DNA from 3 places in the Cupriavidus sp. OTU4054 genome. Region 1 is predicted to be linked to each of the others. Evidence: predicted binding sites of a transcription regulator. Region 1 holds the regulator's gene; each other region holds the start of a gene.
The links. Region 1 encodes sigma-54, which starts transcription at its own class of promoters, with help from an activator protein. Its sites were predicted from a motif close to TGGCANGNAANCTGCTTT; they were not measured.
Positions count from the first base shown of each region.

Region 2: a site for sigma-54 is predicted at 1,468-1,485, ahead of AAHB16_RS25055 (pilin). Genes of this name have one in related genera too.
Region 3: a site for sigma-54 is predicted at 6,627-6,644, ahead of atzF (allophanate hydrolase). Genes of this name have one in related genera too.

Region 1 covers NZ_JASATF010000047.1:12,909-23,012, reverse strand. The annotation lists gene hprK (HPr(Ser) kinase/phosphatase) at 1-325, opposite strand, end outside; gene ptsN (PTS IIA-like nitrogen regulatory protein PtsN) at 427-882, opposite strand; gene hpf (ribosome hibernation-promoting factor, HPF/YfiA family) at 1,189-1,542, opposite strand; gene AAHB16_RS31440 (RNA polymerase factor sigma-54) at 1,592-3,076, opposite strand; gene lptB (LPS export ABC transporter ATP-binding protein) at 3,199-3,990, opposite strand; gene lptA (lipopolysaccharide transport periplasmic protein LptA) at 4,031-4,699, opposite strand; gene lptC (LPS export ABC transporter periplasmic protein LptC) at 4,776-5,405, opposite strand; gene AAHB16_RS31420 (KpsF/GutQ family sugar-phosphate isomerase) at 5,422-6,405, opposite strand; gene AAHB16_RS31415 (monovalent cation:proton antiporter family protein) at 6,555-8,534, shown strand; gene AAHB16_RS31410 (DJ-1/PfpI family protein) at 8,537-9,115, opposite strand; gene AAHB16_RS31405 (adenine phosphoribosyltransferase) at 9,216-9,800, shown strand; gene AAHB16_RS31400 (Na/Pi cotransporter family protein) at 9,929-10,104, shown strand, end outside.
Region 2 covers NZ_JASATF010000025.1:43,376-53,479, forward strand. The annotation lists gene AAHB16_RS25045 (TerC family protein) at 1-415, shown strand, start outside; gene AAHB16_RS25050 (pilin) at 718-1,263, shown strand; gene AAHB16_RS25055 (pilin) at 1,556-2,047, shown strand; gene AAHB16_RS25060 (PglL family O-oligosaccharyltransferase) at 2,382-3,986, shown strand; gene AAHB16_RS25065 (YMGG-like glycine zipper-containing protein) at 4,038-4,565, opposite strand; gene AAHB16_RS25070 (hypothetical protein) at 4,584-5,072, opposite strand; gene AAHB16_RS25075 (cold shock domain-containing protein) at 5,594-6,157, shown strand; gene moaC (cyclic pyranopterin monophosphate synthase MoaC) at 6,211-6,690, opposite strand; gene AAHB16_RS25085 (beta-barrel assembly-enhancing protease) at 6,852-8,618, shown strand; gene AAHB16_RS25090 (DUF2946 family protein) at 8,643-9,218, opposite strand; gene AAHB16_RS25095 (YheT family hydrolase) at 9,240-10,104, opposite strand, start outside.
Region 3 covers NZ_JASATF010000044.1:356-10,459, reverse strand. The annotation lists gene AAHB16_RS30835 (ABC transporter ATP-binding protein) at 1-763, opposite strand, end outside; gene biuH (biuret amidohydrolase) at 766-1,458, opposite strand; gene AAHB16_RS30825 (ABC transporter permease) at 1,500-2,426, opposite strand; gene AAHB16_RS30820 (ABC transporter permease) at 2,419-3,573, opposite strand; gene AAHB16_RS30815 (BMP family ABC transporter substrate-binding protein) at 3,604-4,701, opposite strand; gene atzF (allophanate hydrolase) at 4,739-6,601, opposite strand; gene lpdA (dihydrolipoyl dehydrogenase) at 6,867-8,657, opposite strand; gene AAHB16_RS30800 (MFS transporter) at 8,694-9,302, opposite strand; partial or broken gene AAHB16_RS30795 (dihydrolipoyllysine-residue acetyltransferase) at 9,392-10,104, opposite strand, start outside.

The DNA.
Region 1 (10,104 bases):
GCAGTTCCAGGTCGGGCGGCGGCTCCATGCCATCGGCCACGACGAGGAACGGCGGCTCGAGCAGGATCAGCTCGCCCATCTGGCGCTTGCGCGGCTCGTCGTCGAGCCGCTGGTAGTACAGGATCTCGGGTTTGCCGAGCACCTGGATGCGGTTCGGATGGATCAGGTTCAAGTGACCCACGAGGTCCGCCGCCGATGTGGCCTCGCGCGCGAACTCGACGTCGAACGCACGGTCGGCGCCTTCCAGTCCGGCCACCCACGAGAGTTTGATATCGGCTGCGTTGTCGTCGAAGATCGACTGCGAGGTGACGCCGGTGAGTTCCATGCGATTACGTGGGGCGGTGGTTGGGAGGGGGCAGGCACCGTGGCTGGCGCCGCTCGGGCGCGCGGATCAGCAGCGGGTAGCCCCGCCGTTCCCGCGGGACCTCATGGGTGCCATTCGGTCAGCAACTGGTGCACCGCCTCGGGCGTGGGCAGGGTTGCGAGCCCGTCGCGCATCTCGCGGTCCGATAACAGCTGTGCGATCTCCGACAGGATTTCCAGATGCTGCTGCGTGGCCTGCTCGGGCACGAGCAGGAAGATCAGCAGCGATACGGGCTTGCCATCGGGCGATTCAAACGGGATCGGCTCGGCCAGGCGCATAAAGCCGGCCAGCGGCTGCTTGAGCCCCTTGATGCGGCCGTGCGGAATCGCGACCCCGGCACCCAGGCCGGTCGAGCCGAGCGATTCCCGCGCGAACAGATTGTCGGTCACGGTGGCGCGTGCCACGCCATGGTTGTTCTCGAACAGGAGCCCGGCCTGCTCGAACACCCGCTTCTTGCTGGTGACGCTGACGTCGAGAGTGATGTTGCCGGGTGGCAGCAGTTTGGCCAAACGATTCATGGGCGATGCGCGGGTATCTTGGGGGTGTAAAGCGTCCGGCCATTATAGAGCAGCGGCATCGGTTCCTTGTGCACCGCAGCGTTGCGCCATACCGGTCACTACCGGTCGCCAACTCCGGGCGGCGAACGCCAGTCTCCTTTGTACATGTATGGCGCAGCATACACCGACGCCGCACGGTTGCAACTCCCCGTGGCTGGCGGACCACGCGCCGCGCGTATCGGGCGCCCATCAAAAAAGCCGCGCTGATTGCGCGGCTTTGCTCTCTTCGTATCACTCCTTGGCGACGTTGGCGTCGCGCGTCGGTGTTTATTGCTGCTGCATTTGCGCGGCAGCCATCTGGTACTTCAGGGCTTCGCGGTCGTGGCCCTGCACGCGATCCTTGTAGCGGATGACCTGACGGTCGAGCTTGTCGACCAGACAGTCGATCGCCGCATACAGGTCTTCATGATGCGCTTCGACGAAGATGTCCTTGCCCTTCAGATGCAGATTGATTTCCGCATACTGCCGCCGTTCCTTTTCCTTGTGGTTGTCGACCGATAGCAGCACGCTCACACCGATGACTTGATCGAAATGCCTGACGATACGCTCCAGTTTCGTTTCCACGTACTCACGCAGAGGGGGCGTGATGTCCAGGTGGTGTCCACTGATCTTGAAGTTCATAGCGTTTCTCCTTCTGAAAGAGTCACACCAGGCAGACGGTGCAACTCGGCTACAAAGTCTTGCGGAGATTCACTGCCGGGATCTTGAGCGCTTCGCGGTATTTGGCGACGGTGCGCCGCGCGACCACAAAGCCCTGCTCGCCCAACAGTTCGGCGATGCGGCTGTCGGAAAGGGGATTCTTGGGGTCTTCGGCTCCTATGAGTTGCTTGATCAGCGCGCGGATTGCCGTGGATGAAGCTGCGCCACCCGTTTCGGTGGACACGTGGCTCCCGAAGAAGTACTTCAACTCGAAAGTCCCCATCGGCGTGGCCATGTACTTGTTCGTGGTCACGCGCGAAATCGTGGACTCATGTAAACCGAGTGTATCGGCTATCTCCCTCAAAACCAAGGGGCGCATCGCGATTTCCCCATGGGTGAAAAAGTTCTTCTGCCGTTCGACGATAGCCTGCGCCACACGCAGGATCGTATCGAAGCGCTGCTGTATGTTCTTGATGAGCCACCGCGCCTCCTGAAGCTTCTGCTGCAGCCCCGCAGTGCCCGATTCGCCCTTCGCGCCGCGCAGGATCTGCGCGTACATGTCGTTGATGCGTAATCGCGGCATCACATCGGGATTCAGCTGGGCAATCCAGCCACCTCCGCTCTTGCGCACGAACACGTCGGGCACCACGAAATCGGCCTCGGGCCTGCTATAGGCGTGCCCGGGATACGGTGCCAGCGAGCGGATCAGATCGTGCGCGGCCTTCAATGCTATTTCGTCCACCTGGAGCGCTTTCTTGAGGCGCGTGTAATCACGCACCGCCAGTAACTCCAGATGGTGGTTGACGATCGACAATGCAAGATCGCGTTGCGGATGCGAGATGCGGCGCAGCTGCAGCGTGAGACATTCCGCCGCATTGCGCGCGCCCACGCCGGGCGGATCGAAGCTCTGCAGCAGCGTGAGCATCGACTGCACTTCCTCTATTTCGAACTCGAGTTCCTCGGGCAGTTCCGAGAAAATTTCTTCGAGGGTGGCGCCGAGATAGCCATCGTCGTCGAGCGACTCGATCAGGAACACCGCCAGGCCCTTGTCGCGCAGGGAAATCTTCAGCGGCGCGACCTGTTCCATCAGATGCTCGCGCAGCGTGGGTTCCGCGTCGCGCAGCTGCATCGGCGTCTTCTCGTCCTCGTCGCCCTGCGGACGGCGCGCGAAATCGTCGAGGCTCCAGTCGTTGCCGTAGTCCTCGCTGGTGTTATCGCCGCCGAAGCCTTCCTCGTCGCTGCCGCCCGCGCCTTCCGCGCGCTCCTCGCCGTTGCCCTGCGGCTCGGCCGGGGCGGGCGCGGGGGCGCTCTGCACGTTGACGGAGCCATCGGCGGCCACGCGCAGCGGGCTCTCGATCCAGTCGTTTTCGCGCTCGAGCAGGGGATTCTCCGTCAGAGCCTGCTCCACTTCCTGCTGGAGCTCCAACGTCGAGAGCTGCAGCAGCCGGATCGACTGCTGCAGTTGGGGGGTAAGGGCAAGGTGCTGGGAGAGGCGAAGCTGAAGCGACGGTTTCATGCGACCTATTCTATGCGCATCTTCTCGTCGATGGAACGGAAATTGCTATCGCCTATCGCTTTGGCTCGGTGATCGTGTCTGACCGAGCGCGAATGTGAGCGGCCGCACTCGCGGCCGGGGCATCACATCCGGAAGTTTTCGCCCAGGTAGACGCGCCGCACGGATTCGTTGGCGATGATGTCCTCGGGCTGGCCCTCGGCGAGCACCGTGCCTTCGCTGATGATGTACGCGTGGTCGCAGATGCCGAGCGTTTCGCGCACGTTGTGGTCGGTGATCAGCACGCCGATGTTGCGTGCCTTGAGGAAGCTGACGATACGCTGGATTTCGCCGACGGCGATCGGATCCACGCCCGCGAACGGCTCGTCGAGCAGGATGAAGCGGGGCGAGGAGGCCAGCGCGCGCGCGATTTCCACGCGGCGGCGCTCGCCGCCGGACAGGGACAGCGCGGGGTTGTTGCGCAGGTGCGCGATCTGGAGATCGTCGAGCAGCGTGTCCAGCCGCTTGTTCATCTCGTCCTTCTTGAGCGGCTTGCCGTTCTCCTGCTGCAGCTCGAGCACCGCGCGGATGTTCTCTTCCACGTTGAGCTTGCGGAAGACCGACGCTTCCTGCGGCAGGTACGACAGGCCCATGCGCGCGCGCTCGTGGATCGGCAGGCCGCTGATGTGGTCGCCATCGAGCACGATGTCGCCTTCGTCGAGCGCGACGAGGCCCACGATCATGTAGAACGAGGTCGTCTTGCCCGCGCCGTTCGGGCCCAGCAGCCCGACCACCTCGCCGCTCTTGACGTCGAGCGACACGTCCTTGACGACGGTACGCGAGCCGTAGCGCTTCTTCAGGTGGCGCACGACGAGCGTGCTGCCATTGGAGACAGTGGCGGTGGAGATCGGCTTGGCGAGCGTGGCGGTATCGTTCATGACTGCTGCGTTGGGGTGCTTCGGGCCCGGAGCGCGGGGCTCAGGGCTTGGCCGGCGACGGGTTCTGCGACGAGTTGGGCGACGGGACTGGCGAGGGCTTCAGGTCCAGCGGCGCGGCGGGCGCGCTCGCGTCCGCGCGCGGCGACAGCACCGCGCGCACGCGGCCCGAGGACGGCGCGCCGGCGGCGGTCGTGTCTCCGCCGCCCGCGGCGGTGTAGAACTCGTTGCGGCTGTCGTACGTGATCAGCGCGCCGCGGATCTCGTCGATGACCTTCGTGCCGGCGACGCGCGCCGCGCGGGCATGGCCGATCAGCCGCGACAGTTCCTGCTTGCCGTCGTATTCGATGCGGTCGCCCCAGCCGTCGATGTACTCGTCCACGCCGTCGCGCTTCTGGCGGATATAGGCCTGGCGTCCCGGCTTGGCGGTCGCGATTGCGTACTGATAACCCTCGGGATCGGTACGCAGTTCGGCCGCATCGGACTTCAGCACCATCGTGCCCTTGGTCAGCACGACGTTGCCGGTCAGCGTGTAGATCTGCTTGACGTCGTCGTAGCTGGCGTTGTCCGCTTCCAGCACGAGCGGCTTGTCGCGATCCGCGCGTTCGGCGTGCGCGGGGCCCGCGAGCGATAGCCCGAGGGCGGCGACCATGGCGAGCAGCGCGACAGCGGCGGGGCGGCGACGGGACGGCGTCGTCTGGGATGAAGTCATAGCGGACTAGAAAATGGACTGGATGACGGCCTGGCAAGGCTGCGCGCGGGGCGACGGTCTTGCATGGGCGCGCTTCTTATGGTTTCGGAGCCTGGCCCGAAGGCGGCCCCGTGATGATGGTGCCGCGAACGTTACCCAGCAATTGTACTTCGCGGGTGACGTTGTTGAAGATCAGCCCGTTTGCGTTCATCACGGAAGGGCCGCGCACCAGTTGCACGGGCTGGTTGGTTTTCACGATGTCGTCGTTCACCAGCAGCTGGAAATACTGCGAGGCCGCGGTCATGCGCGGGTCCTTGCTGAGGTCCGTGCCAGCCTGCCGCACGATGAACGCATTGCCGTAGAGATCGATGATCGAGCCCTCGCTGTTCATCACGCCGCGGTCGGCGTTGGCGGTCACGGGCGGGCGGTCCGGTTCGTACGCGCGCATGGCGGGGCGCGTCACCTCGTAGGTCTGGTCGTCCTCGAAGTGGATCATCTTGATGCCGGTGAACCGCAGCTTGGTGCTGCCGTCCTGCGCGAGCTCGGTGGCCGAGAAATTGTCGATGTAATAGTCGGGCTCGTGGCGCTTGCCCGTGACCGCGGCCTTGTCCTCGCGCGGCGAGTTGATCTCGACGAGCCAGAACGTGCTGCCGGCAACGATCGCCATCAGCAGCAGCGGCAGCAGCCGCATGACGAGCCCGGTCAGTTTGGCGAGGAGTGCCTGCATGGTGGCCGGCGCCTGGTCAGATGACCTTGGCGCGCGTCAGGTCATGGATATGGAGCGCCCCGGTCAGGCGTCTGTCGCCATCCACCACCAGCAGCTGGTTGATGCGGTTGGCTTCCATGATCTGTACGGCCTCGACGGCCAGCGCGTCCTGCAGGACCGTGCGCGGATTCGCGTGCATGACCTCGCCGATGGGCACGACGCGCCAGTCGCGCGGGGTTTCCAGCAGCCGGCGCAGGTCGCCGTCCGTGAACACGCCGATGGCGTGGCCCGCGTCGTCGACCACGGCCGTCATGGCCATGCCCTTGCGTGTGATTTCCATCAGCGCCTGCGCGAGCGGGGTGTTCTCGCGCACCTCGGGCACCGCGTTGCCGGTACGCATGACGTCGCGCACGTGGGTCAGCAGCTTGCGGCCGAGCGCGCCGCCCGGGTGGGAGCGCGCGAAGTCTTCCTCGCCGAACCCGCGCGCGTCCAGCACCGCCACGGCCAGCGCGTCGCCGAGCGCGAGCGCGGCGGTGGTGCTGGCGGTCGGGGCCAGGTTCAGCGGGCAGGCCTCGGTTTCCACCGCGCCATTGAGGTGCACGTCGGACAGCCGGGCCAGATTCGAGGCCGGGTTGCCGGTAATCGAGATCAGCCGCGCGCCCATGCGCTTGACGATGGGCACGATCGACAGCAGCTCGCCCGTTTCGCCCGAGTTCGAGAACGCGATGAGCACGTCGTCGCGCGTGATCATGCCGAGGTCGCCATGGCTGGCCTCGGCCGGATGCACGAAGAACGACGGCGTTCCGGTGGAGGCGAGGGTCGCGGCGACCTTGCGGCCGATGTGGCCCGACTTGCCGATGCCGGACACGACCACGCGGCCGGTGCAGGCCAGTAACAGGCGCACGGCGTCCGCGAAATCGGGGGTCAGTCGGTCGATCAGCCCGCGAACCGCGTCGGCTTCGATCTGGAGGGTGTCGCGGCCGAGACGAAGTGCTCGATCCGCATCGAAATTGGCTATCATGGCGACGGAGTATACCAACGAATGCGATGGCGTCTGGCGTGCCGTCCGGCGCGCGTGCGTGGCCGTTCGATCCGCGCGCATCCCGGTTGTTCCTGCTCGTTTCCGCTTGTTTCGTTTCCGCCCGTTTAAGACGTCCGAACCGCTGCTGCATGCATTCTCCGCTGGAACTGACCCTGGTACTGCTGGCCGCCGCCGTGTTCGGCGTGGTGGCCTTCCGCATGCTGCAATTGCCCCCGATGCTCGGTTATCTGGCGGTGGGCATCCTGATCGGTCCCCACGCGCTCGGCCTGGCCAGCGATTCGGCCCAGACCAAATACCTGGCCGAATTCGGCGTGGTCTTCCTGATGTTCTCGATCGGGCTCGAGTTCAGCCTTGGCAAGCTGCGTGCGATGAAGCGGCTCGTATTCGGGCTGGGCGGGTCGCAGGTGGTGCTGTCGATGCTCGTGGTGCTGCCGGCGAGCTGGCTGTTCAGCTGGCTGTTCCCCTTGTCATGGCAGGCGTCGATCGCGCTGGGCGGCGCGCTGGCCATGTCGTCCACGGCCATCGTCTCCAAGATGCTGTCCGAGCGCATGGAGCTCGAAAGCGAGCACGGGCGCAACATCATCAGCGTGCTGCTGTTCCAGGATCTGGCCGTGGTGCCGCTGCTGATCATCATCCCGGCGCTGTCGCGGGACCCGGGCGACCTCGTGGCCGCGCTCGGCCTGGCCACCGTCAAGATCGTGGTCGCGCTGAGCCTGATCTTCTTCGTGGGCCAGCGGCTCATGAGCCGCTGGTTCCATATCGTGGCGGCACGCCGGTCGCAGGAGCTGTTCATGCTGAACCTGCTGCTGGTGACGCTCGGCATGGCCGCGCTGACCGAGCGGCTGGGCCTTTCCATGGCGCTGGGTGCCTTCCTCGCCGGCATGCTGATCTCCGAGACACCGTACCGGCATCAGGTGGAAGAGGACATCAAGCCGTTCCGCGACGTGCTGCTGGGGCTGTTCTTCGTGACCATCGGCATGCTGCTGAACGTGCAGGTGGTCTACGACCATGTCTGGCTCGTGCTCGGGCTGCTGGTGGTGCCCATCGTCTTCAAGCTCGTGCTGATCGCGCTGCTCGCGCGCGCGTTCGGGTCGCGGCAGGGCGTCGCCATCCGCACGGGCCTTGGCCTTGCGCAGGCCGGCGAGTTCGGGTTCGTGCTGCTGAACCAGATCGACGGCATGGGGCTCGTGGACCCGGTGCTCACGCAGGTGATTCTGGCCTCGATGCTGCTGTCGATGCTCGTGGCGCCGTTCCTGATCCAGTACAGCGATGCGATCGTCCTGCGCTTTGCGGCCAACGAATGGCTGATGCAGTCGCTGAACATGACGCGCATCGCGGTGCAGAGCCTGCAGACCGAGAAGCACGCGATCATCTGCGGCTTTGGCCGCAGCGGGCAGAACCTCGCGCACCTGCTGGAGCGCGAGGGCATTACCTATGTGGCGCTCGATCTGGATCCGGACCGTGTGCGGGAGGCCGCGGCGGCCGGGGATACCGTCGTCTATGGCGATGCCGCGCGGCGCGAGGCGCTGATCGCGGCCGGTATCCACCGGGCGGCGGCGCTGATCATCACCTATGCCAATACGCCGTCCGCGCTGCGGGTGCTCCACCACGTGCAGGAGCTGGCGCCGGCATTGCCGGTGATCGTGCGGACCGTCGATGACTCGGAACTGGACACGCTGCAGAAGGCCGGCGCGACCGAGGTGGTGCCCGAGATCATCGAGGGGAGCCTGATGCTGGCCTCCCACGCGCTGGTGCTGCTGGGCGTGCCCATGCGCCGCGTGGTGCGCGGCGTGCAGGAGGCCCGCGACGCGCGCTACAGCCTGCTGCGCGGTTACTTCCACGGGCGCGACGACGAAGAAGACATGGTCGAGCGCGATACGGTGCGGCTGCACGCGGTCTCGCTGGGCGGGGAGCATACGGCGGTCGGGCGCCGGCTCGGGCTGCTGGGGCTCGAGCGGATCGGCGTGGAGGTGACCGCCGTGCGGCGGCGCGGGATTCCGGCGTTCGACCCCGAGCCCGACACCGTGCTGGAGCCCGGCGATATCGTCGTGCTGCGCGGGACGCCGGAAGCGCTGGAAGCCGCCGAGGAGCGGCTGATCCGGGACTGAACCTAGTGTGAAATCGTCGTTCCGAGCACGGTCAGGAACTGGGCCAGCCATGCCGCGTGGGCAGGCCATGCCGGGGCGGTGACGAGGTTGCCGTCGGTGTGGGCCTGATCGACGGGGATATCCGCGTAGGTCCCGCCCGCCATCCGCACCTCGGGCGCGCAGGCGGGGTAGGCCGAGCAGGTGCGGCCTTCGAGCACGTCGGCGGCGGCCAGCAACTGGGCGCCATGGCAGACCGCGGCAATCGGCTTGCCGGCCGAGGCGAAATGCCGGACGATCTCGATCACGCGCGGGTTGAGCCGCAGATACTCGGGTGCGCGGCCGCCCGGAATTACGAGTGCGTCGTAGCTGGCCGGATCGACGTCCGCGAACGTCGCATTGAGCGTGAAATTGTGGCCGCGCTTCTCCGTATAGGTCTGGTCGCCTTCGAAATCGTGGATGGCGGTGGCGCAATGCTGGCCCGCCTTCTTGTCCGGGCAGACCGCGTGGACCGTATGGCCCACCATCTGGAGCGCCTGGAACGGCACCATCGTTTCGTAGTCCTCGGCAAAATCGCCGACGAGCATCAGAATCTTCTTCGCCATCGCACTCTCCTGTATGGTTACGGGGTTTGGGCCGGCCAGTCCCGTTATCAGCGGGCACCGGCCCATTGTGCGTCATTGTCTTTAGAAACTGAATTCCCTCATGGCAGATTCCACCCTCCAGTCACCGAAGTTGGCCGATGAACTCGGCGACGTGAGCCGTTACCTGCGCGATCGCATCCGCACGGTGCCCGACTGGCCCCAGGCCGGCGTGATGTTCCGCGACATCACCCCGCTGCTGCAGAACCCCAAGACGCTGCGCGTGCTGATCGACGTATTCGTCCACCGCTATATGGACCAGCAGCTGGACCTCGTGGCCGGCATCGACGCCCGTGGCTTTATCCTCGGCTCGATCATCGCGTACGAGCTGAACCTCGGTTTCGTGCCGATCCGCAAGAAGGGCAAGCTGCCGTTCCAGACGGTAGCCGAGGAATACGAGCTCGAATATGGCAGTGCGACCGTGGAAATCCACGCCGATGCGTGCAAGCCGGGCGACCGCGTGCTGCTGATCGACGACCTGATCGCCACGGGCGGGACCATGATGGCCGGCCGCAAACTGCTCGAGCGCCTGGGCGCCACGGTGATCGAGGGCGCGGCCATCGTCGATCTGCCGGAACTGGGCGGATCGAAGGTGCTGGCGGCCAGCGGACTGCCTTTGTTCACCGTTTGCAACTTCGAAGGGCATTAAGAAGCGCATTAACCGCCCCTCGGTTTGCCCGTGACTGCCCCGCGGCGCATAATGTCCTATTGACAACGACATGATGACCGCGTGAACCGCCGCTTTGCGGTTCCTTAACGGTCACGAAAGGGCGGACGATGGGCGTTCTTCTTCATCTGCTTTCCGGCGTGGCGCTCCTGGTCTGGGGCACCAATATCGTCAAGGTTGGCATTCTGCGTGTGTATGGCGCAAATCTGCGCCATATTCTTTCGGTCAGCGTATCGAATCGCTTCAGCGCCTTTGCGGCGGGACTCGGTGTGACCGGGCTCGTCCA
Region 2 (10,104 bases), on a different contig from region 1:
CGAGGAAGGCCACGAAGGCAAGGAGAACATCTGGGCCGCCATCCGCACGATTCTGATTGCCGACCTCGTGATGTCGCTGGACAACGTGGTGGCCGTGGCCGCCGCCGCGCAGAAGGGTCCTGAAGGCAGCCAGCTGATGCTGCTGGTGCTGGGCCTGGGTCTGTCGATTCCGCTGATCGTGTTTGGCAGCACCATCCTGCTCAAGGTGATGGAGCGCTTCCCGATCATCATCGTGCTGGGCGCCGCGCTGCTGGGCTACCTCGCCGGCGAAATGCTCGTGAGCGATCCGGTGGATCACCTGTGGTTCGAAGCCAATGTGCCGCACGCCCATCTGGTGTTCGGTATCGCGGGCGCGGCCTTTGTGGTGCTGCTGGGCAAGCTGCTGCAGAAACGCGGCCAGCGTCAGGCGGCCTGACGACGCCAGTCGGTGCGGCGGGTTTGAGCGCTTCAACGGGAGTCTGAAGCGAATTCAGATTCGTCGCATTGCATGATTGCCAAAAGCTCGAAAGGGGCGGTCTTGGGACCGCCTCTTTCCTTTTGTGGATCCGGATTGATGGTGGATTGATGCGGGTACGCAGCGGAGTGCGACAGAGTGTGACCGTTTCATGGCCCTTGCGCTGGGTCAAACGGGTCGGACCGATCCGATGGGGATGATGTGTCACGTTTCACCGTGCCTGGTGAGACGTGTTTCCAACAACATTTCTGAAAGGGTCAACCATGCAATATCCACTTCATGTCGACGGGACCATCCGGCAGTCAATCCGCCACCGGCGCGCGCGCGGAGCGCGAACGCGCCAGCAAGGCTTTACGCTGATAGAACTGATGATCGTGGTCGCGATCATCGCCATTCTGGCGGGCATCGCGATTCCGCAGTATCAGAACTACATCGCGCGCTCGCAGTTCGCGGAGGGCATGAGCCTTGCGTCGGGGCAGAAGGTGGGCGTGACCGAGTCCTACTCGTCGGGCGGCAGTTGCCCCGACAACTCGACGGCCGCGGCGGATGGCATTCCGCTGTTCACCGATATCACGGGCAACTACGTCAAGAGCGTGAAGGTCGGCGGCACGGCCGGGGCGTCAGGCGGCTGCACGATCATCGCGGCGTTCAAGGATTCGGGCGTGTCTTCGGGACTGGCCGGGAAGGACGTGACGCTGACGATGCTCGACGCGGACAAGGGCTCGGTGAAATGGGAATGCCGCTCGTCGGTCGCGGCGAAATATCTGCCGCGTGTATGCACGACGACGGCGTCTGGCGATGTCCGTTGAGCGATTATGGTTAAGTGATGTACGGAGCGCTTTAAATGTATTGAGGCGCTCCGGGTTCGATCGACCCTTCGGAGGGTGCGGGTGCCGAAAATTTGCCGGGGTTCGTCACCGTCATGTGACAAATCCTGTTTCACGGCAGCGGTATACGCGCGTTGGTCTGTCAAAGTTTGTCACCTTGACCCGTGAAATCGGGGAGTTTCGAGCTGGCACGCTCCCTGCATTATAGGGAATGCATCACATGAAACAGGATGTATCGTCCTGTAACGAAATTCTCTTTGAGGGGTCAATTCCTATGCAACGGGTACAACTTAAAAAACTGGGCCGCCAAGCTCAGAAAGGCTTCACGCTGATCGAACTGATGATCGTCGTGGCGATCATCGGTATCCTGGCCGCTATCGCGATTCCGCAGTACCAGAACTACATCGCGAAGTCGCAGGTTTCGCGTGTGGTGGGTGAACTGTCGGCGCTGCGTACGGCTGCTGAGCTGTGCATTACCGACAACAAGATTCAGGTCCCGGCAGGCGGTGCAGCGCCGACGGCCGCGCAATGCGCATGGGGCGCGACGAAGTCCAGCCTCCTCACTGGCGACGGGTACCCGACTGCGGCGCTGGATGCAGAAGTCGACACGCTTACTGGTACGCTTGGTGGCAATGCCTCGACCAAAATCGCTGGTACTAAGATCAGCTGGAACCGGAACAACCAAGGTACGTGGGCTTGCCTAATCACCGGCGCCGGTGACGGTTGGAGCGCATCGTACATCCCCCCGGGTTGCGCAGCTCCCTGATAATTAGCTACACGAGCCCACAGCGAGCCTTTCCCTCGCCCAAGCTGACAAATAGCGCCTCCGGGCGCTATTTCTTTTGGTGCCACGCTATCATGGTGCCTTTTCCTCCACCGGCCGCCTCATGCCGCCATCCCGGGCCTCTCTCCCCGCAGCGGCGATCGTCGTTGCCTTCGCCTTCCCCCTGCTGGTTTCCCGCCACACGCTCCCCCTCGCCACCTTCTATGGCGAATGGGCTGCCGGCGTGCTCGGTCTCGTCCTGATCCTCGTTCTGACCGTCTCGGCGACGAAATCGGGCCTCCCGCAGAGAATCAGATTTTTCCCATGGATTGCGGCCATGCCGTTGTGGTTGATCGCCACCACGCTATTGCAGGCCGCGAGCGGTATGGCCGATATCACCGGTACGCGCGCCATGACGCAGGTGATGCTCGCCCTCGCCGCCGCCATGATCATGGCCGCCTCGTGGATGAGCCAGCGCCAGACCGTGGACCAGCGCGCCGCGATCGTCGATGCGCTGGCCGTCGCGTTTCTCGTCGCCGGCCTGCTCGGCGCCCTCGCCCAGTGGATCCAGGTGTTCCGCCTCGAGCGCGAGATGTTCGGCCTCGTTTCGGAATACTTTCACCCGGCCAACCGCCGCTTATGGGGCAACCTCAATCAGCCCAATCACCAGGCCACCGTGCAGGGCCTCGCGCTCGTGGCATCCGTGTGGCTCGCCGCGCGCGGCGGATTGCGGTTTCCCGCATGGCTGATCGCCGTGCTGCTGCTCGAGACGGGCATCGTGCTGTCGGGCTCGCGCACGGGCGTGGTTCACGTCGGCATCGCGGCGATCTATGCGCTGATCGCGGCGGCCATGGCGCGGCACCGCACACAGGGGACGGGCCCCGCGAACGTGATGCAGCGCCCGGCCGCGCTCGTCGTCACCGCGATCGTGATGGTCGGGCTGCTCGTGATCCTGCAGCCGCTGATCCGCGCGGCGGGGCAGACGTTCGGCTGGCAGCTGTTCGACACCATCGCGCTGATCAAGGGCGGCGGCCAGCTCAGCGGGCGCAATGCACTGTGGGCGCACGCGCTCGCGATGTTCCATGCGCATCCGTGGCTCGGTATCGGCTACGGCGAGTTCGGCTGGGTCGAGTTCCAGCAGCTAGCGGAGGTGGGCGCGCGCCCGGAGATGGCGCTGCACGCGCACAACGCGGTGCTCGACATGCTCGCCAAGACCGGCCTGATCGGTACGGCCGGCGTCGTGGCGGTTCTGCTCGCCTGGGTGTGGCGCGTGGTCCGTGACCGCCTGCTGCGCGCGGGCGCCGAGGAACGCGCGCAGACCGTGATGCTGCTCGTCTGGCTCGCGATGTTCGGCATGCATTCGATGCTCGAATACCCGCTGCATTACCTCTATTTCCTGCTGCCGTGCTGTTTCCTGCTCGGCTGGCTGGAGACGGGCGGTACCGGCGACGCGCGATGGGTGAAGCCGCTCGCGATCGTCGTCGGTGCGGTGGGGCTGGTGGTGCTGGCCACCACGTGGCGCGACTATCGCCGCGTGGAAGCGCGCGAGTACGCCGCCGAGGGATCGCGCGATACGATGCCGCGGCCCGCGTTCTGGTTCGACGCCTACGCCCGCGCGCAGACGGCCGAGGACGCGATCATCACCGCGGACAATGCGCGCGCGCTGCTGCCCGCGCATATCGCATCGCTCCATCTGCTGCCGATGCCGGCGACCATCGCCCGCACCGCGTGGCTCTTCGCGCTGACAGGCGAGCAGGATCGCGCAAGGCTGTGGATGGATCGTCTGCGCTACTACTATCAGGGCGACGAACGCGCGCAGTTTGCATCGCTGGCGAGCGCCTGCGACGAGATGGCGGAAGCGGGCACGCGGGAGGCCGCGGAGCAGCCCCGCGAATTCTGCGCGTGGGTTCGCGCGAAGTCCCGCCGATGGTCGGGCGGCTGAAGGGAGAGGGCGGAACAAAAAAGAGCGCACCGGGGTGCGCTCTTTTTTACGTCACCGCACGTATCCGGGCGGCGGAGGCGGCGGATAGTACGGCTGGTAATTCGGCGGCGGTGCGGCGGCCGCGCGGCGCGGTGCCATCTGCGTGGCCATCGTGCCATACACGGGCACACGATTGCCGCTCGCGTACATGCACTGTGTGTAAGCGGAGTCGTAGCGCTGTTGCGTGCCGTAGCCCGACTCGTACGAATTGCCCGCCCCGACCGCGGCACCCGTGAGCAGGCCGACGCCAGCGCCGACCGCCGCACCGGATCCGCCACCGAACGCCGCGCCGGCGGCCGCGCCAAGCGCCGTGCCGATGGCCGCGCTGCCGACCGCGCTGGCGTTGGCATTCTGCTGGGCCGTGGTGCCGCCCACCTGCCCGAATGCGTACTGACGGCAGCTATAGTCGTCCGCGCGGAACTGGTCGAAGTTCTTGCCGGTGCCCGGCAGCGCCATCACGCTCGGGCCCGACGGCAGCACTGCACAGGCGCCCAGCGCGAGCGTCGCGGCCAGCAGGATAACGATGGAACGGGTTTGCATGATCGTGTTTCCCATGTCTCAGGATCCGGCCGGAGGATGCGCGGGCACCTGCTCCCAGCCGCCTGGGCAGGTCTTGACATACGGGTAGTAGCCTTCCGGCCGCGCGCAGTGGTACCAGTACTGGTTCGCATTCGAATCCTGTCCGGCCTGCGGCGCGCCGCCACCGGAGCCGCCATAGGACTGTCCGCCATAGTTCTGCCCGCCATATTGGCCGGGATCGGCAGGCGCCTCGACCGGATTCCCGTCGGCGCCCTGCTCGATGTACTGCGGCGGCTGCGCCGGCACGGCGACGACGGCCGGCGGCGGATAGTAACCGGGGTAGTAATAGGGACCATAGGCCGGATAGCCCCAGCCCGGCCCCCATCCGGGACCCCATCCCGGGCCCCAGCCCGGCCCGACATACACGCCCACGCCAACACGCGTGCGCGCTTCCGCGGTGCCGCTGGCGATGGTCGCCACCGCCGCCGCCACCGCCAATACGATAAGGCCAATCTTGCGCCCGTTCATGATCGATACCCCAAAGGTGTTCCTTCTATTTAACGCCAATTTGCCTCACGCGGCTGACCGGAAGGCACGTTGGAAATGTGACGTTACCTTTATTACGGGGCAGACAACGGCCGTGACGGATTTGTACTGCTGTCGTCACGCAGCTTAAACGACACGGCTGCCAGACGGGCTTGTATGCCGCAGCCGCTGATCGCACGGTACAGCTTTCCGAATCCCTCCCTGAGCGCCTCCGTGCGTCTGGCGACGGCGTGCCATGCACTCGTCTCGCAAGCGCCACACCCCTCTTCGCGCTCGCAGCGGCCCGCTGATATTTTTGGTAGTTTTGTTCGGAACTTACGTGAAAAGCCCGAGGCCGCCAAATGGATCCAGAGAATTGTGAAGAGTCGGGCGAAGACTTCGTACCGCTTCGTCTGCGGGACGGCAAGTTCAAGACGCCCCAGGAAAAGAAGCGACTGAGCTTGCCGATCGCATCGGAAACTACTGACTGATACCGCGTGATGACGGCTGAATCGACGGAGCCCATGAATACAAGAATCGACGGGACCCTCAAAGCGTGGAACGACAAAGGGTTCGGGTTTATCGCGCCGTCGAAAGGTGGTCAGGACATCTTCGTGCATATCTCGGATTACCCCAAGCAGGGTGGTCAGCCGAAGGTTGGTGAGTCACTAACGTTCCTTGTCATGCTCAACAAGGATGGCAAGAAGAAGGCCATCTTTGTTCAACGGCCCGGCGTCAATCCGACAGGGTCACCTCGAGGTCGTGCGCAATCGCCAGCCAGCAAAGGACGGTCCATCGGCCACCGTCTGCTTGGATTCATCGCTGCCGCCGTCCTCGTCGCTGTTGGGTACAAGTACGTTGCCCCGAAATTCGGCCCGTCCGAAACACTGGCCTCCGATTCGATCCAAGCGCCAACCTCGGAGGCGGCTAGCCCCTTTCAGTGTGATGGACGGAAATACTGTTCCCAGATGACTTCTTGCAAAGAGGCCAAGTACTTCCTGAAGAACTGTCCAAACACCGAAATGGACGGTGATGGCGATGGGACCCCCTGTGAGTCTCAGTGGTGTACGAGTATGTTTTCCCGATAGGTTACCTTGGGGCAGGGTGCCCTTATGTCATCACCGAACCAAGTCGGTCGGGATCAAGGGTTCGCCACCCAGTCTCCCGACTTGCCGCCGTGCTTCTCCAGCAACCGCACATTGCCGATAACCATCCCCCGGTCCACGGCCTTGCACATGTCGTAGATCGTCAGCAGGGCGACCTGCACGCCCGTGAGCGCTTCCATCTCGACGCCGGTCTGGCCGTGGGTTTCGGTGCGGACGATGCAGGCGATGGTCGAGCTGGGCGGGTCCAGGGCGAAGTCCACGGCGACCTTGGTCAGGCCGATCGGGTGGCAGAGCGGGATCAGGTCCGATGTGCGCTTGGTCGCCATGATGGCCGCCACGCGCGCGATGCCTAGCACGTCGCCCTTGCGCGCGTTGCCGTCGCGCACCAGCGCGAAGGTTTCCGGTTCCATCGTGATGGTGCCGGTAGCCACCGCGACGCGGTGCGTGCTGGCCTTGTTGCCGACGTCCACCATATGTGCCTGGCCGGCCTTGTCGAAGTGTGTGAGCTCGCTCATGACGGGAAAGGTGTGAAGGTCTGGTGTGAAAAAGCGCGGGAAGGGCTTGCCCGATGGGAACGGGCAGCGCAGGCCGCTATCATAGCAACATGCCCGATTTCCCATGGTCCGGGAGCCCCATCCGCCGCCCCGGTCGCCCTGCCTCCACCGCCGCGCCTGCCATGCGCGCGGCGCCGCGTCTGCGCGTTCGCGTGCTGGCGGCGGCGCTCGTGTTGACGATGTCGGCGCCGGCGTGGCCGCAGGCGCCGATGGGCGCACCGCCGCCGGCGCGGCCGACGCAGGCCTCGCTGCCGTCGCTGGCCGCTCCCGCGGGCACAGGGAGCGGCGCGGGATCGCAGGCCCCGTTCGGCATGGCCTCGCCGAACGACGGCGATGCCAGCGATCAGGTCTACGACAACCTGAACCGCAGCGTCCGCGCGGGCCAGAAGTCCGAGTTCGGGCTGCGCACGAACAATCCGGTCGTGGAAAGCGGCGGCATCCAGCTGCCCGACCTCGGCGACCCGTCCAGCGCGAGCCTGTCGCCCGACATGGAGAAGCGGCTCGGCGACCGCATCATGCGCGATATCCGCCGCGACCCCGACTACATCAGCGACCCGCTGATGTCCGACTACCTGAACGCGCTCGGCTACCGCCTCGTGCAGGCCGCGCGCAAACAGAACATCTCGGGCTCGGCCGGCGGCGGTACGTTCACCACGGGGTTCGAGCTGTTTGGCGTGCGCGATCGCACGATCAATGCATTCGCGCTGCCCGGCGGCTATATCGGCGTGCATACGGGCCTGCTCGTGCAGTCGGAAACCGAGTCGGAACTCGCCTCGGTCCTGGGCCACGAAATCGGCCACGTGCTTCAGCGCCATATCGCGCGCGGCATCACGAGCCAGGACCAGTCGATGTGGATCGCGCTCGCGGCGATGGTGCTGGCGGGCCTGGCCGCGACCAAGAGCGGCGACGCGGCCGCGGCGCTCGCGATGGGCGGGCAGGGTGCCGCCATCGCGAACCAGCTGTCGTTCTCGCGCGGCGCCGAGCGCGAAGCCGATCGGGTCGGTTTTCAGATCATGACCGCGGCCGGCTTCGATCCGCAGGGCATGCCCGATTTTTTCGCGCGGCTGCAGCGTGTGATGGGCATCTCCGAAAGCTCGGTGCCCGCCTACGTGCGTACCCACCCGCTGACGTCCGAGCGCCTTGCCGACATGCAGGACCGTGTGCGCCACGTGACGGCCCGCAAGGTCGGCAACACGCCCGAGTACGAGTTCGCGCGCGTGCGGGCCCGCGTGATCCAGGACAAGGACCGCGCGGACCTCGTGGCCTCGCGCTCGACATTCCAGAACCAGATGGCTACCGCGTCGCCCGTGCGGCTGCCCGCGCTCTATTACGGCGTGGCGTTCGTCGAACAGCGGCTCCAGCGCTATCAGAAGGCCGACGAGGCGCTGATGGAAGCGCGCCGCCTCTACGGCAATATTCCGGGTGCGGCATCGGGTAGCCCGATGCTCGACGTGATGGCGATCCAGCTCGCGCTCCAGGAAAAGCGGCCCCAGGATGCGATGAACCAGGCCACCGCCTCGCTGCGCGCCTATCCGCTCTCGCATGCGGTGGCGCTGAATTACGCCGACACGCTGCTGGCCACGGGGCGGCTCGACGATGCGGTGACGTTTATCCGCTCCCGCACGCGCGAGGAATCGTCACGTAGTGAATGGTGGGATCTGCTCGCGCGCGCGTACGCCGCGCAGGGCAAGCGGCTGCAGCAGCATCAGGCGCTGGCGGAGAAGTATGCGATGGATGGCTCGTACCAGGCGGCCATCGAGCAGTTGCAGATCGCGCGCAAGGCCGGCGACGGCGACTTCTACACGCTGTCCGAGGTCGATGCGCGCCTGCACCAGCTCGAACGCCAGTTCCGCGAGGAAAAGCAGGACAACAAGGGGATGCCGAACTGACCGGCACGCGTTATGTGACCGGCTTTATGTGGCCGGTGGGGCGGGAGTTTTCCGGAAGCCGAATCGCTGGGGTACCTCGTCCTCCGCGATCGGCGCGATCTCGAAGTCCCTGCCGCCGAAGTGGAACACGCCGAGCGCCGCGCCACAGGCCTCGCCATGCCACGTGCTCGTGCTGGCAAACGCGTCGAGGTCGTGGTCGTGCAGCAGCGCGACCTGCTCGCCATCGACCCCGTCCACCGTTCCCGTCATCAGCACGTTGCCGTGCTCGTCCGCGAGGCAGGCACTCGGCGAAAACGCGAGATCGCTGGTCGTCCGCAATGCGCCGTCGTGCAGCCGCACGATCCACGGCGTATAGCCAAGCGACACGAATACGCGCTGGGGGCCGTTCTGGAAGAACCAGCCACCCGTTTCGTCGCGCTGATAGTTGCGTTCGATAAAGGCGATCAGCGCCGCATGGCGAATCGGATCGCCGGACAGCCCGTGCTGCTGGGCGTACTCGTTGCGCATGCGCCATTGGCCGCGCCGGTCGAGCGCGAGCCAGCCGTAGCAGTTCGGCACATTGGGCCAGCGCGCCATGGCCGCCTTGACGATCTCATCCATAACCGCTGTCTCCTGTCTTTTTTATGCCGCGCCGTCGAAGAATCGCAGGATGCGTGCGGGCAGATAGTCGAGGTGTCCCGCCACCGGCAGCAATGGCAGCTGCCCCAGCAGTCCGCCGCGCGGTGTCATGAAGCCGACGTGGCCGCCATAGGCGGGCTGGTCGAGCACCACGTCGTCGCTCACGTCCGCCGGGCCCGGCAGATGGTGGCCGGGCAGGAACGGATCGTTGCGCGCGTTGAGCACGAGCGTCGGCACGCGAATCTCGCCGAGTATCGGCTTGCTCGCGGCGCGGTGCCAGTAGTCGTCGGTATCGCGAAAGCCGTGCAGCGGCGCGGTAACCACGTTGTCGAACGCGTAGAGGTCGCGGCTCGCGAGCATCGTGGCGCGATCGAACAGACCCGGGTACTGGCCGAGCTTCGCGAGCGACTTGCGCTTGAGCGTCTGCAGGAACATCCGCGTATAGACGAGGTTGAACCCGCGCGAGAGCGCCGCGCCGCCGGCCGCGAGGTCGAGCGGCGCCGAGACCGACGCGGCTGCCGAGACGAAGCCCGCGGCGTTGCCATCTTCGCCCAGATAGCGCAGCAGCGCGTTGCCGCCGAGCGAGATACCGACCACGAGCAGCCGCCGCGCGGGATCGATCGCATGCAGCCGCTGCAAGACCCAGCGAATCTCGGCCGCATCGCCCGAATGATAGAAGCGCGGGGCCAGGTTGATTTCGCCCGAGCAGCCGCGGAAATGCGGAATCACGCCCGCCCAGCCGCGCGCGCGCAACGCGTCCATCAGCGTCTGCGCGTAGTGGCTGTCGGAGGCGCCCTCGAGGCCATGGAACATGACCACGAGCGGCGCGTCGGGCTGCGTGGCGTGCGTGGTCCAGTCGAGGTCGATG
Region 3 (10,104 bases), on a different contig from region 1:
CGAGCGTGCGGCGATCGATCGCGGAGCCCTCGGTGCCCATCATCCAGGCGGCGAGCCGCGAAGGCAGATCCGTCTCCTCCTCCATCACCTTGCAGGTGCCGACCTGCCGGCCCTTGCGCAGCACGGTCACATCGTCCGCATAGGCCATCACCTCGCGGAACTTGTGCGTGATCATCAGCACCGTGAGCTCGCCACGCGAGGTCAGCGTGCGCATCAGGCCCAGTACCTCGTCCGCTTCCTGCGGCGTGAGCACCGAGGTCGGTTCGTCGAGGATCAGGAAGCGCTGCTCCAGATAGAGCTGCTTGAGAATTTCGAGCTTCTGTTTCTCTCCGGCCGCGAGCGCGGACACCGGCGCATCGAGCGGCAGGCGGAACGGCATGCGGCCCATGAAGTCGCGCAACGCGGCACGCTCGCGCGACCAGTCGATGCGCCATGGCAGCCGCCCGCGCGAGAGCAGCAGGTTCTCTTCGACCGACAACCCCTCCGCCAGCGTGAAATGCTGGTACACCATGCCGATGCGCAGGGCCTGCGCGTCGCGCGGCGAGGCAATGCGCACCTCGCGGTTGTCGGCGACGATCTGCCCCGCATCGAGCACGCCGTAGCCGACGAGCCCCTTGACCAGCGTGCTCTTGCCCGCGCCGTTCTCGCCGAGCAGCGCATGGATGGTGCCCGGCGCCACGCGGATCGACACGTCGTCGAGCGCCCGGAACGTGCCGAACGACTTCGACGCCCCTACCACCTCGAGCCCCAGCCCGCCCGCCATGATCACGCTCCCAGCGTCGCCAGCAGCGCGTGGGAGTCCGACACCGTGCCGAACACCCCGCCCTGCATCGTCACCATATGCAGCGCGGCCTCGTGATTGCCGCGATCGGTGGCGCCGCAGCAATCGGCGAGGATCGTGCATTCGAAGCCACGGTCGTTGGCCTCGCGCATCGTCGTATGCACGCACACATCGGTCGTGATGCCCGTGAGCACGAGGTTCTCGATACCGCGCGTGCGCAGGATCAGTTCGAGGTCCGTCGCGCAGAACGAGCCCTTGCCGGGCTTGTCGATCACGACCTCGCCCGGCAGCGGCGCGAGTTCGTCGATGATCTCCCAGCCTTTCTCGCCGCGCACGAGGATCTTGCCGCAGGGGCCGTCGTCGCCGATGCCCACGCCATCGATGCCGGCCTGGCGGCTGCGCCAGCGCTTGTTGGCGGGCAGGTCCGACAGGTCGGGCCGATGGCCTTCGCGCGTATGGATGATCGTGAAGCCCTGCGCGCGCATGGTGTCGAGCACGCGGCGAATCGGCTCGATGGGCGCGCGCGTCATCGACAGGTCGTAGCCCATGCGATCGACATAGCCGCCAAAACCGCAGAAGTCGGTCTGCATGTCGATGATGACGAGCGCCGTGTTCTCCGGACGCAGATCGCCGTTGTACGGCCACGGATAAGGTTTGGCTTCGATGGTGCGGGACATGGGTGGTGTTCTCCGTTGCAGAGCTTCCGCGCGTCAATGCGTCAGCGCGTCAGGCTCAGTTCGCCCGGGGCGCCGGCGAGCGCACGATCGGGACGGCAGTTGATGATCATGATGACGAGGGTCAGCACATAGGGCGCGGCATTGAACAGGTAATACCCGCTGGTCACGCCAATGGCCTGCAGTGCCGGACCGAGCGCGCCCGCGGCGCCGAACAGCAGCGCGGCCCACAGGCAGCGCAGCGGTTGCCAGCGCGCGAAGATCACGAGCGCCACGGCCATCAGGCCCTGCCCGCTCGACAGCCCTTCGTTCCAGCTGCCCGGGTAGACCAGCGACAGATACGCGCCGCCCACGCCCGCGAACGCGCCGCCGATCGCGGTGGCGGCCACGCGGATGCGCGTGAGCGGATAGCCCATCGCGCGCGCGGTCTCGGCGTGATCGCCGACCATGCGCAGCGTCAGGCCCCAGCGCGTCGCGCGCATGCCCCATTGCAGCACGAAGGCCAGCGCCACGCCGATGACGAACAGCACGTTGATGCGCAGCACCTGTTCCAGCTGCGGCATGTGGGTCCACTTGCCGAGTTCGAGCGACGGCAGCATCGGCGCCTGCGGCGCGATAAAGGGCTTGCCAATAAAGAATGCAAGGCCGGTGCCGAGCAGCATCAGCGCGATACCAAACGCGATATCGGACACGCGCGGCAGCGAGCAGACCAGCCCGTGCAGGCAGCCGAGCAGCAGCCCCACGCATGCGGCCGCGAGCACGCCGGTCCACGGCGACCCGGACAGATAGGCCACCGCGTAGCCACTCATCGCGCCCGACACGAGAATGCCTTCCAGGCCGAGGTTCACGCGGCCGCCCTTCTCGGTCAGGCACTCGCCAAGGCTCACGAACAGATACGGCGTGCTGACGCGAATGGCGCCGCTGACCAGCGACAGCACCAGCACGACCCATGGCGATTGCAGATCAGACATGACGGGTCTCCATCGAGGCGCCTTCGCTACCGGGCCGCGACGCCTGCATGCGTGCCTGCAGGCGCAGGCGCCATGCCGCGATGCGGCCGCCCAGGGCTTCCCATGCCAGCAGGTTGGCGAACAGCAGGCCCTGCAGCACGAGCGTGGTGGCATCGGGCAGATCGAGCCGGCGTTGCAGCAGGCTGCCGCTGCTCTCGATACCGCCGATCAGCAGCGCGCAAGCGACGATCGCGAGCGGATGCTGACGCGCCGCGAATGCGACCAGAATGCCGCCGTAGCCGTAGCCCGCCAGCAGCGCCGCGTTGGCGCTGCCCTGCACGGCCGCCACTTCGAACATGCCGGCAAGGCCGGCCGCGGCACCGCCGAGCACGCACGCGAGCAGCGCGAGCCGGCGCACCGGCAGGCCCACGATGCGCGCGGCGCGCGGATTGCCGCCGGCCACGCGCATGGCAAACCCCGCCGTGCCGTGACGCACGAGCACCCATGCCGCGACGCACGCGAGCACGCCCCAGAACAGGCCCCAGTGCACATCCATGCCGGGCAGCGTGCCGATCGTCGCGGCATCGGTCAGCGGCAGCGTCGACGGCTTGTTGAGACTGGCCGGGTCGCGCAGCGGCCCTTCCACCAGCTGCTTGAACACCGCGATGGCGATATACGACAGCAGCAGGCTGCCGATGGTCTCGTTGACGCCGCGCCAGTGGCGCAGCGCGCCCGCGAGGCCGATCCACGCGCCGCCCGTCACCATCGCAACGGCGCCCATCGCGGTCACCATCACGGGCCACGGCGTGCCGGCGGGCAGCCATTGCGGCAGCACGGCGGCGGCCAGGCCGCCGAGCGCCAGCGCGCCCTCGCCGCCGATCACGATCAGGCCGACCTGCGCGGGCAATGCCACGCACAGCGCGGTCAGCATCAGCGGCGCCGCGCGCATCAGCGTGTTCTGCCACGCGAACGACGTGCCGAAGGCGCCCTGATAGATCAGTGTCAACGCTTCCAGCGCGGGCGCGCCCTGCACGAGCAGGAACAGCGAGAACAGCAGCAGCGTGCCGATCAGCGCAAGCACGGTCGGCAATGCGGGCAGCACGCCGTTGAGCAGCGCGGAAAGTGTCGCCGCGCTATGCGACGTGCGTGGCGTGCCGGCATCAGGCATGTTGGCGCTCCTGCTTCATGACGTACCGCTTCAACCCTGCCCCACCACGCCGGCGACGAGGTAGTTCATGCTCTCCAGCACGTAGTCGGTCTGCGCGAGGCTGGTGCCGGCCGGAATCGCCACGCCCCCCTTGTTGTCCTTCAGCGGTCCCTTGAAGATCGCGAACTGGCCGGCCATCATCTTGCTCTTGACCGCATCGGCCGCCTGCTTCGCGGCCGGCGTCACCTTCGCGCCGTACGGCGACGGCTTGACGTAGCCCTCGCGCAGGCCGCCGCGCAGCACGTTGGGCGGCACCTTGCCGGCCTGCACGTCGGCGGTCAGGGACTTGTACGGCGTGGCCCAGTCCCACTCGGCGCCGGTCAGGTAACCCTTCGGCGCGAGCGCGGCCTGGCTTGCGTGATAGCCGCAGCTCATCGCGCCACGCTTCTCGGCGGTTTCGATCACGACCTTGGGCCCATCGACATGGCACGTGAGCACGTCGCAGCCCTGATCGATCAGGCCGTTGGCCGCCTCGGCCTCCTTGACGGGCATCGACCAGTCACCCGTGAAGATCACGTGGGTCGTGATGGACGGGTCCACCGACTGCGCGCCGAGCGTGAACGCGTTGATATTGCGCAGCACCTGCGGAATCGGCTTGGCGGCGACGAAGCCGAGCTTCTTGCTCTTGCTCATATGGCCCGCGACCACGCCATCGAGGTACTGGCACTCGTCGATGTAGCCGAAGTAGCTCGAGATGTTCGCGGGATTGCCCGCCTTCCAGAGGCCGCCGCAATGGGCGAAGCGCACCTTCGGATATTTGGCCGCAACCTTGAGCACGTGCGGATCGAAGTAACCGAACGACGTCGCGAAGATCAGCGTGGCGCCATCCTGCTGGATCATCGCCTCCATGGTCTTCTGCGCCGCGATGGTCTCCGGCACGTTCTCTTCTTCCACGACCTTCACATTGGGCAGCTTTTTCAGGATCGCCGTGGCGGCGGCCTGCGCCTGGTTGTAGCCGAAGTCGTTGCGGGCACCGACGTAGAGCACGCCGATGGTCAGTTTTTCGGCGGCCAGCAGCGTCTGCAGGGGCAGCGCGGAACCGAGGGTCAGCAGGCTGGCTTGCTTGAGGAAGTCGCGGCGATGGGTCATGGTTGGATCTCTGGCAGTGGATGGGCTTACGTTTCGATCAGAGGCTGGACAGGTAGGCGCGCCAGCCGCCAAAGGCGGTGATATCGCGGGCGCCGGCACCTTCGGCCAGCGCGTGGGGCTCGCAGATAAAGCCCTTCACGTGGCTGCCGTCCTCGAGTTCGAGGTTGCCGATGCCCAGCGGCGCGGGAATATCGGCGACGAACTTGCCGAACGTGCGCAGCGGCAACTCCCAGACCTCGACCTCGATGGCGGCACCCGGGTGTGCGTGATCGGCGTCGGCCACGCGCGCGAGGCCCGGCTTCGGCGGCGTGGTCCCGGCGAGCGCATAGAGCCGGTACCGCGGCGCGGTGCGCGTGCTCGCGCGCAGCGTCGCGCCCGCTTCACGCAACTGCCAGTTCAGCGGCTGGCCGCGCAGATGTGCGCCGACCACGGCCACCGCGACGGTGGGCTCGGCAAACGGCAGCGGCAGATCCGCGATGACGGCGCCGGCATCGGCACCATCGGCCGGCGCCGCGAACAGCGCCGCGATGCGCGCGCCCAGCACGGCGATCCGCTGATCCGCCCCCGCGGGGCCAATCAGCGTGATGCCGGCCGGCAGCCCATCGGCCCGGCGCACACCCGGCACGGCAATCGCGCACAGGTCGAGCAGATTGACGAAGTTCGTATAGCGCCCGAGCTGGCTGTTCACGCCGATCGGGTCGTCGCGCAACGCGGCAATCGTCGGATGCGTGGGCGCGGTCGGTACCACGAGCACGTCGATCGACGCGAACATCGCCTCGGCCTCGCGGCGCAGATCGGCCATGCGGTACTGCGCCTCGAACGCATCGGTCGCGCTGTAACGGTCGGCCTTGCCGATCACGGCGGCCACGGTCGGATCGAGCGCGTCGTGGTGCGTATCGAAGAATGTGCCCAGTGCCGCGCGGCGCTCGGCGACCCATGGGCCGTCATAGAGCAGCAGCGCCGCTTCCTGCAGCGGCGCGAACGGCACGGTGGACGGCGCGATCTGCAAGGACTCGCGCACGGCGTCCATGGTCTGCGCGAAGGCCTGCGCGGCCAGTGCGTCGCCATCGAAACCCTCCGCGCGCGCGGCGATATCGGGCACCGCCATGCGCAGCGGCCCGCGCGGCAGTCCCAGCGCGGGGATTTCGCGCGCATAGCCATCGCGCGCATCGAACACGGCAATCTGCGCCAGCACGCGCCACGCGTCGGCCACGTCGTGCGCGAAGATGGACAGCGTGTCGAGCGAACGGCAGGCCGGCACCACGCCGCGCTTGCTCACCAGGCCGAGCGTCGGCTTCAGGCCGACGAGATGGTTGAAGCCGGCCGGAATGCGACCCGAACCGGCCGTATCGGTGCCGAGCGAGAACGCGACGCACCCCGCCGCCACGGCCACCGCCGAGCCGGAGCTGGAGCCGCCCGACACGCGATCGGGCTGGTCGATCTGCCGCACCGCCCCGTACGGCGAGCGCGTGCCCACGAGCCCCGTCGCAAACTGGTCGAGGTTGGTCTTGCCGATCAGGATGGCGCCGGCCGCGAGCAACTGCTCGACGGCGAAGGCCGTTTCCGTGGGAACGTAGGCAAAGGCCGGGCACGCGGCCGTGGTCGGCAGGCCCGCGACATCGACGTTATCCTTGACCGCGAACGGCACGCCGAACAGCGGCATGGCCGCCAGCAGCGCCGCGCCTTCGCTGGCCAGCCGCGCTTCGAGCTCGCCGGCGCGCGCATGCAGCGCTTCGGCATCGACGCGATGGATCCAGGCCTCGGGGCGGTCGCTGGCCTCGATGCGCGCGAGCACATCGTCCACGCATTGCGTGGGAGTCAGCGAACCGTTTGCGTATTGCGCCAGCAGGGTAGCGATCGCGGGAAGGCGGGATGACGGCATGTTTGCTTTGCGTTCCATCTTGTATCCAAGTTTGAACGCAAATAAAGCAACCCGCGTGCCAAAGCACGTCGCCGGCGTTTAACGACCGGAAATCTTTCGTCGAATCAGGGAGTTAGATCGAACCGGACACGGGATTGCGCGTCAGGGAGGGCGCACGGTGACGGCACCCCACGGCACAACAACGGCGCAAGAACGGTGCGAGACACCGTTCCACGCCCCATGATGAGGCGTGACATGCGAGCCGGCAGTGCATGCGCACGGTGCCGGCCCGCACGGCTCGGGTTTACTTCTTCCGCGGCGGCGGGACGTCCGTGCAGACGCCTTCGTAGATCTCGGCAGCCATGCCGATCGACTCGCCCAGCGTCGGGTGCGGATGGATCGTCTTGCCGATATCCACGGCATCGGCGCCCATCTCGATCGCGAGGCAGACCTCGCTGATCAGGTCGCCCGCATGCGTGCCGACGATGCCGCCACCGATGATGCGATGCGTCTCTTCGTCGAAGATCAGCTTGGTGAAGCCTTCGTCGCGGCCATTGGCGATCGCGCGGCCCGAGGCGGCCCACGGGAACACGCCCTTGCCGTACTTGATACCCTGCGCCTTGCACTGCTCCTCGGTCAGGCCGGCCCAGGCCACTTCCGGATCGGTGTAGGCCACCGACGGAATCTGCTTGACGTCGAAGTACGCCTTCTCGCCATGCGCGGCCTCGGCGGCCACGTGCGCTTCGTGCACGGCCTTGTGCGCAAGCATCGGCTGGCCGACGATATCGCCGATCGCGAAGATATGCGGCACATTCGTGCGCATCTGCTTGTCGACCTCGATAAAGCCGCGATCGGTCACGGCAACGCCGGCGCGCTCGGCGCCGATCTTCTTGCCGTTGGGCGTACGGCCCACGGAGACCAGCACGAAGTCGTAGCGCTGCGGCTCGGCCGGCGCGGCCTCGCCCTCGAACTTCACGTAGATGCCATCAGGCTTCGCTTCCACGCCGACGGTCTTCGTCTTGAGCATCACGTTGTCGAAGCGATGCTTGTTCATCTTGTCCCAGACCTTCACGAGGTCACGGTCCGCGCCCTGCATCAGGCCGTCGAGCATTTCCACGACGTCGATGCGCGCGCCCAGCGTGCTGTACACCGTGGCCATTTCCAGCCCGATGATGCCGCCGCCGATCACGAGCATCTTGCCCGGGATGCTCGGCAGCTCGAGCGCGCCCGTCGAATCGACGATACGCGGATCTTTCGGGATAAACGGCAGCATCACGGCCTGGCTGCCGGCCGCGATGATGGCCTGCTTGAACTGGATGACGGTCTTCTTGCCGCTCGTGGCCTGGCCTTCGCCCTCGGTTTCCTGCACTTCCAGATGGTGCGGATCGAGGAACGTGCCGAGGCCGCGCACGACCTGTACCTTGCGCATCTTGGCCATGCCCGCGAGGCCGCCGGTCAGCTTGCCGACCACGGACTCCTTGTAGCCGCGCAGCTTGTCCAGGTCGATCTTCACGTCGCCGAACGACACGCCATGGGAAGCGAGCGCCTTTGCCTCGTCGATGATCGCCGCGTTGTGCAGCAGCGCCTTCGACGGAATGCAGCCCACGTTCAGGCACACGCCGCCGAGCGTCTTGTAGCGCTCGACGATCACGGTGTTCATGCCGAGGTCCGCCGCGCGGAACGCGGCCGAATAGCCGCCGGGGCCCGCGCCCAGCACGAGCATGTCGCACTGGATGTCGGCGCCGCCCGTGTGCGTCGCGGCAGCCGGAGCCGCTGCGGGTGCTGCCGCGGGTGCGGGTGCCGGGGCGGCCGCAGGTGCCGGGGCGGGAGCGGCCGGTGCCGGCGCCGCGGCGCCCGCGGCGGCCTCCACCGTGCAGATCACGGTTCCCTTGGCCACCTTGTCGCCCACCTTCACGCGGACCTCGACCACCTTGCCGGCGGACGACGACGGCACGTCCATGCTGGCCTTGTCGGACTCGAGGACGATGAGCGACTGCTCCTCTTCCACCGTATCGCCGGCCTTGACCAGGACTTCAATGACTTCCACCGCGTCGAAATCGCCGATATCCGGCACCTTGACTTCGGTCACACTCATGCTTTGCTCCTCAAATGCGCGCCGCCCCCGCGGGGTTCAGGCCGCGCCTCCATTTTGGGTTGTCGGGGTTGCCGGATCCTGCAGAGAGACGACATGCACGTCGATGGGTCCCGCCGAACTCTTGTCGAACTCCACCCCCGCGTCCACGCCCACGCGCGCGATATCGCCGGCACCGAAGTCCGGCCGATCGTAGACCGCATGCATCGCGCCGAGCGCATAGTTGCGCCCCGAACCAATGCCCCAGAAGCGGTCGAACGAAAACACCTCGCGATACGAATAGACGCCGAAGATGCCGTGCGGATTGGCGATCAGGCAAACGATCTGCGACGACTCGTAGGGGTCGTCATCGTCTTCCTTGGTGTTGATGAAGTACTCGGACTTGAGCTTCTCGTGCACCTTGAGAAACGTGCGGAAGACATCGTCGCGCGAACCGAGCCGGCACTCCTCGCCCATGCCCAGCAGCAGGCTGCGCATGACCGGAAAGTGCGCGGTCGTCCCGGCCAGCGCGACAAAGCTCTCGCCCACCGGAAAGACCTTCTGGTTGCGTTCGTAGGCGCGCGAGAGCCGCGTGTCGCCGAACGTCACCAGCGCGTCGGCCGCGATTGCCACTTCGGCACCCTTCCTGACAACGACACATGTAGTCATGGCTGGCCTCTGGAATCGGGTGTCTGCGGGAGAGCGGCGAGGCCGGGGCGGGCACGTTGACGCCGTACCCGCCCTGCCTCAGATCACGCTCAGAGAATGATGCGGCGGAAGTCCGCCAGCAGCTGGCCGATGTACGCGTTGAAGCGCGCCGCATCGGCACCGTCGATGACGCGATGGTCGTACGACAGCGACAGCGGCAGCATCAGACGCGGCACGAACTGCTTGCCGTCCCAGACCGGCTTCATGGCCGACTTGCTCGCCCCCATGATCGCCACTTCCGGCGCATTGATGATCGGCGTGAAGTGCGTGCCGCCAATGCCGCCGAGCGACGAGATGGAGAAGCAACCGCCCTGCATCTGGTCCGGCTTGAGCTTGCCGTCGCGGGCCGCCTTGGCCAGCTCGCCCATCTCCTTGCTGATCTCGAGCACGCCCTTCTTGTCGGCATCCTTGAGCACCGGCACGACGAGCCCGTTCGGCGTATCGGCCGCGAAGCCGATATTGAAATACTTCTTGAAGACGAGGTTGTCGCCGTCCAGCGATGCATTGAAGTTCGGGAACTTCTTCAGCGCCGCGACCGTGGCCTTGATCAGGAACGCGAGCATCGTGACCTTGACGCCGGCCTTCTCGTTTTCCTTGTTCAGCAGCACGCGGAAGGCTTCCAGCTCGGTGATATCGGCCTCGTCGTTGTTCGTGACGTGGGGGATCATCACCCAGTTGCGGTGCAGGTTGGCACCGGAAATCTTCTTGATGCGCGACAGCGGCTTGCTTTCGAACTCGCCAAAGCGGCTGAAGTCCACCTTCG